One region of the Guptibacillus hwajinpoensis genome, then DNA from elsewhere that is predicted to be linked to it. Evidence: riboswitches for the same ligand, from Rfam matches in the RefSeq annotation. Region 1 holds a riboswitch; the other holds the start of a gene.

The links. Region 1 has a riboswitch for cobalamin ahead of ABFG93_RS15355 (ribonucleoside-diphosphate reductase subunit alpha). Riboswitches for the same ligand answer to the same signal wherever they lie in the genome.
Region 2: another riboswitch for cobalamin. It lies ahead of ABFG93_RS09540 (acyl-CoA thioesterase); the one in region 1 lies ahead of ABFG93_RS15355 (ribonucleoside-diphosphate reductase subunit alpha).

What each region holds. Positions count from the first base shown of each region.
Region 1 covers NZ_CP156674.1:2,964,490-2,967,647, forward strand. Annotated here, with positions in the region: gene ABFG93_RS15345 (mechanosensitive ion channel family protein) at 1-848, shown strand, start outside; partial or broken gene ABFG93_RS23130 (sensor histidine kinase) at 924-1,154, shown strand; gene ABFG93_RS15350 (hypothetical protein) at 1,210-1,344, opposite strand; cobalamin riboswitch at 1,559-1,734, shown strand; gene ABFG93_RS15355 (ribonucleoside-diphosphate reductase subunit alpha) at 1,867-3,158, shown strand, end outside.
Region 2 covers NZ_CP156674.1:1,835,801-1,838,958, forward strand. Annotated here, with positions in the region: gene ABFG93_RS09535 (AI-2E family transporter) at 1-637, opposite strand, end outside; gene ABFG93_RS09540 (acyl-CoA thioesterase) at 840-1,334, opposite strand; cobalamin riboswitch at 1,449-1,629, opposite strand; gene ABFG93_RS09545 (DsbA family protein) at 1,843-2,511, opposite strand; gene ABFG93_RS09550 (DoxX family protein) at 2,524-2,946, opposite strand; gene ABFG93_RS09555 (threonine/serine exporter family protein) at 3,051-3,158, opposite strand, start outside.

The DNA.
Region 1 (3,158 bases):
TTTCTATCGGTAGTGTTGAAATCTCATTGTTTCTTATTCTAATTGCGTTATTTATCATTACATTGGCGAATCGTCTTTCAAAAATTTTCACTTCGTTTCTGATGCCCCCACTGTATGATCGATATAGTCTTGATACTGGACTACAATTTACGTTTAACCGTATTTTTCACTACACGTTGATGGTGATTGCAGTTGTAATTAGTTTAACAACGGTAGGTCTGGATCTCAGTGCGCTAACTGTTTTTGCAGGTGTGCTTGGAGTTGGGATTGGATTTGGGATGCAGAATATTGCAAATAATTTCATTTCTGGCTTAATCATTTTGTTTGAAAGACCAATTAAAGTAGGAGATCGAGTGATTATTAACGATATAATCGGTGATGTTGAGAAGATTAACATGCGAGCAACGATTATCCGTACGCTTGATAATGAGCGGATTATTATGCCAAATTCGTACTTTATAGAAGAACAGGTTGTTAATCACTCCTATGGAGATTCGAAACTGAGGCTGGTTGTTCCAATTGGAGTGGCATACGGTTCAGATGTGGAGCTTGTTAGAACTCTTCTTCTGACTGTTGCAGATCAGGAGAAGGAACAATCTATGTATGTGCTTGAAACTCCTGAACCTTTTGTCAATTTCTTTGGTTTCGGAGATTCTTCCCTTGATTTTCAACTGTTCATTTGGATTTCTTCACCAAAGGCTGTTGTGGAAACGAAGAGCAATCTCAATTTTCGCTTGAATCGAATCTTTGAAGAAAACGGAGTCGAAATCCCGTTTCCTCAGAGAGATTTGCATGTTCGAAGTCTTGATGAAAGCATTATTGAACAACTAAAGAATAAATCACTCTAATTCCCATCATTTTCACATAGTCTTTTCAAATTTCTTCGTACATTGTTGGATAAAATGAAACAGGCTTTAATTAATATGCTAGCTAATGCGATCCGATTTGCGACATCATATATACATGTTTCGCTGAAGTTGGAAGATCAGCTCGTCTCTATTCAGATTCAGGATGATGGTCCTGGATTCTGAGATGACACCGATAAAATATTCGAACGATTTTATACAGGAGATCAATCAGGATCAGGTATCGGGCTCTCCATTACAAAAACGATTGTAGAAAAACACCATGGAACTATTGAAGCGCTAAACTGATGCAGGTGCATTGTTTAGCATTACCCTTCCTTTTGAATAAACGGAAAGATCGTTACTAACGCAGCTGTGATAATTTCTGTATAATATCTTTACTTTCCTGTTCGCTTAGCAATCCGAACTTCTGGCATAGCAGAGTATAACCAGCAAGCTTATTAAAACAAGAATCAAGTGGCTTCTTCAAACGAATCATTCCTTTCTTTCCTCAAGGAAACTTTTTTTATTATCAACAATATATGCGATGAAAACGCATGAGTGATAGGCATTTATCTTCCGAGTTGAAATAATAGTCATTCGGTGCAACAATAGAGCTTGTGGAAAATGTGAGAGTGATGTAAGATGATGTTATCAACATTTAGTGTTGGTTTTGGTTTTGGTATACTATATATGGGGTATTTTCCCCTTAACTGAATATTTGAGTATGCGGTGTCGTATAACGACTTGAAAGGGAATCCGGTCTGAATCCGGAGCTGTCCCCGCAACTGTCGTGTGGACGAGGCAAAATGCCACTGGAGAATTTTCCGGGAAGGCTTGCCAAGGAAGAAGCACAAGCCAGTAGACCTGCCGTGTATTCAAAAACGTTTCTATTCTTCGGGGATTGAGGGTGAGAAATGGCAGACTGAATGCGTGTTTTGTATTCTTTTTATGTCGTTTTCTCCAAGGCTCACTCGATGCAGAGTGAGCCTTTTATGTTGATTAAAAAGGAGAGATTACTATGAGCATGGTGCTGAATGAACGGGAAAGCTTAAAAGAAGTGAGAAAGATTATAGAGAATTTTCCATCTCTTAACAGTGAAAGATTTTTCGAGAAAACATCTAATAGCATAACCGAAACAAATTCTGAAGAAGAAATAAGACATGTACTGGTTCTAAATGCACTTGAGAGAATCACGGCTGAAGAACCTAACTGGACATATGTAGCAGCTTCTGTTCATCTACAAACGCTCTATAAAGAATCACTTAGAAACCGCGGGGATTCTTACGTATATGGTGAGGGAAACTTCTATCGTCTTTTGCAGCAGCTGACAAAAGAGGGGATTTATCATCAAAATCTATTGACCTCTTATACAGAAGAGGAAATCACAACGGCAGCACAGTTGATTGTTCCAGAACGAGACAACCTTTTTACATATATCGGACTACGCACGCTTGCTGATCGGTATCTTGCGACTGATCATGAGAAGAATGTTTATGAGCTTCCACAGGAGCGATTTCTCGTTATTGCGATGACACTTATGATGAATGAGCCAAAAGAAAAAAGAACGGACCTTATTGTAGAAGCGTATTGGGCTTTATCACATTTATATATGACAGTTGCGACACCAACCCTTTCGAATGCAGGGAAAAGCTATGGTCAGCTTAGTTCATGCTTTATTGATACGGTAGATGACAGTCTTCGTGGTATTTATGATAGCAATACGGATGTTGCAACCGTTTCAAAAAATGGGGGAGGGATTGGCGCCTATCTTGGTAAAATTCGCTCTCGCGGTAGTGACATTAAAGGGTTCAAAGGAAATTCCTCTGGCGTGCTTCCATGGATGAAACAATTAAATAATACGGCAGTGAGTGTGGATCAACTCGGTCAGCGCCAAGGAGCGATCGCGGTGTACCTTGATGTTTGGCATAGCGATATTTTTGAATTTCTTGATGCAAAGCTAAACAATGGTGATGAACGGATGAGGACACATGATCTTTTTACAGGACTATGCATTCCTGATTTGTTTATGGAGGCAGTGGAAGAACGAGCAGAATGGCACTTGTTTGATCCGCACGAAGTTAGAAAAGTGATGGGTTTCTCACTTGAAGATTCGTATGATAAGGAAAAAGGAAAAGGCGAATTTCGTATAAAGTATGCACAGTGTGTGAACCACCCTGAACTTTCAAGGAAAACAGTACCTGCGATTGATATTATGAAGCGTATTATGAAATCTCAATTAGAAACAGGGACCCCTTATATGTTCTATCGTGACACCGTTAACCGCGCGAACCCGAATAAGCATGCTGGCAT
Region 2 (3,158 bases), 1.1 Mb from region 1:
CCGAAAGAGTCTGGTCTATATTTCGCAAAACCTTTCTACCTTCTTCCTGATGATTCGAAGGAAGAAAATTCAACAAGAAGGGCTTTAGCTTGTGGTCATCTTTAAGAAAGTAAAATAATACAAATGGCACGATAACAAGAACAGTTGTGGCGCTTGTAACAGCACCAATAACCTGCATCAGATGATCTCCAAGATTTTGTGTGAGATCTCCGAGAAAGCCTGTGGCTTTTTGCCTCAAATTCTCCATAGAAAGCATGCCCATGTCATTCTTCTCCATCATTTTTTCAGCTTCGCTCGCTGACTGCTTAAGCTTCTCAGGTAGCTCTTTCGTGAGCTTGGAGATCTGTGTTTGAATAGGGTTTGCAAGAAATGTAAAAGCAGTATATAACAAACCAGCGATACTTAAGAAAACGATTAAAATCGCTGTTATGTCTGCCACAAACGGTAGCTTCTTTATTAAACGAACAAGGGGTTTTATCGCATAGTAGAGAAATCCGGCTATCAACACTGGATAGAAGAGTGTTCCAATAATTGTTTTCAAAGGTTTCAGTAAATCAAGTTCCGTAAGAAAATAAATACAAATAAGGACAAGTATAATACCGGTGATATATTTAAAAAAGTCGTGCTTGATCCACATAGGCAGTCTCCTTAATAAAGTTTAGTCGCACTTTTCATATACCACACATCCATCGATTCATAACTTACATTCAAGAAAAAATAATAAATAGTTTGAATATCCTACTATAAACAGACCTAAAAATAAAAACAGAACCATTATGGTTCTGTTTTAACTTTCCAATCCTTATCAGCAGATTATAGCTCCAATAGCTAGCCTTACTTTATAGCATCGTTAAGATATGGGCTAAATTTTCACTTGTGGCTTTTCGGTCAATTCTTTTCTGAGCTCGCTGTCTTGCAAGATCATGAAGGTGCTTTTCACCTTCTGTATCAGGCTTAATCCCAGGAACAGTCGCTGTCCTTCCATCGATTAACGCGACAAATGTGATAAAACAGGTAGCAGCAATCCGTTGGTCACCTGTTAATAGTTGTTCGGCAGTCACTTTTACAAACACCTCCATTGAACTTTTCCCAGTCCAAATCACAAACGCTTCATAATGGACATAGTCTTCCTCCGTTATCGGATGGAGAAATTCAACAGTATCCATAGAAACAGTTACACATTCAAGACGGGAATGTCTCGTCGCAGCTATAGAGGCAAGCATATCCATATCCGCAAGAAGTTTTCCTCCAAACAACGTCCCATGGCTATTTAGATCAGGTGGAAAAATTCGACTACTCTTATACACTCTCGATTCTTTTACTTGTTTCTTCATTGGTTTCCCCCTATGTAGATAATAAAAAGGCGCATACTTTCTATCAGAAAGTATGCGCAATGAATAGACAATACAAATAGTCCTTCAAGCGACACCTCCTATCGACCGTAGGTAAACAGTGTTTTAGAAAAGGCAGGTCTCCTGGCTTGAAGGTTATTAACGGCGCTCCTTCCCTATCCTTGATAAGTGGATCATGCACCTTCTTATTCCTTCTTACAGTGGCGGGACCGCATTGGATTTTCACCAACTTCCCTATTAAACGCTGGATCAGCGTACCTTTTCCATATTATTGAATTGTACAACTCTATTCTTTACGTTTTATAAGACAAAGTCAATCCCTTGCCTTAATCAAACGTTTGTTTAACAATGTATAGCCTTTGGGCGTTTCCTTAAACAAACGTTTATTTAACATCCATCCCGTCTCCATTAAGAAAAGACATTCCAATTTGAAATGCCTTCTTATTTATTCCATCATCAAAGGGTTGACTCGTCTTATAGAAACTTCACATTATTCATTTGTAGATTGATCTACCATCTCTTTTAATTCTGAAATAGTAGATCCTTTAAACCGTTTGCCATCAACAAAAAGCGCTGGTGTTCCAGATACATTCATTTCATCTGCAAATGAACGATCGGTTTTAACTGCACCTTCTCCGGCTCCTTTTTTAAACGCTTTAATCACTTGATTTGTATCTTCTTCACTAACTAAGCCACTAAGCGTCTCTATTAAGAATTTGGGAGTATATACTTCCTGCTTTTCTAATTCTTTATCTTTGGGTTGTTGCTCATAAAGAACGTGATGGAACTGCCAGAATACATCATTGCCGAGCTCGTGATACACCGTCTCTGCAAATTCTGCAGCTCGTTTTGAATCCGCCTGAATAAACGGGTCATTCACGAAATAAAACCTTGCTTTCCCTGTTGCGATTAATTCATCCTGAATTAACGGAAAGAAAGACTCGGTAAAGGTTTTGCAAGAAGGACATTTATAATCCCCAAACTGGATGATTTCAACCGGAGCTGTTTCCTCGCCCAAATGGGGTTGAGCTTCTATTTTGAAACCTTTCGTAGAAGTAGATTGGTTCATAAAATACACTGTCATAAGTAGAATGATAATTGCCACGAGTGAAAGCATCCACTTTGAACTGCGCTTTAATTTCTTTTTTGACTTGGCCATCCTGTCACTTCCCTAGTCCTTCTTTTGTTGAATGATTGGCAAAGACCATCCTCTGTTTTTCATGAACGTCCAGAGACTGTATGGTCCACCCCCACTAAGAAAAAGAGAGACGGACATCGCTAGAAGAGCTATGTCTAATTCATATCCGCCGAGCATACCTGTTGAGCGTTTCACAGTTGTAAGAGCACCGATCAAGATCATTGAAAACAGGACACTCACAATCCGAGTTCCTACTCCAAGAATCATTACAATTCCACCTGTTAATTCAATAAAGCCAACAATATAGGCAAGGAAACCTGACAACCCTATTGTTTCAAAGAAAGCAACTGTACTTGCAATACCTTCAGAGAACTTCAAAAATCCATGAGCAAAAAAAAGCATACCTACTACCAAACGAATTGTTAACAACCCGAGATGGGGATAGGTTTTCATCATAGTTCCTCCCTAGATATTAACATTATTTAACACCGTTCGACACAGTGATCCTTTTAAAATTTATCATAGTGTACGTATGGATTGCAAAAGAACTATGACTTATTTCAACGCTGTTTTTGCCTTCTCGTAAAGGTAGAGTGACGAATAATTTGATTAATTACCTCAGAAAAGACTAAACCAACTGCAATTGATCCAGATATCATAAATGCTCG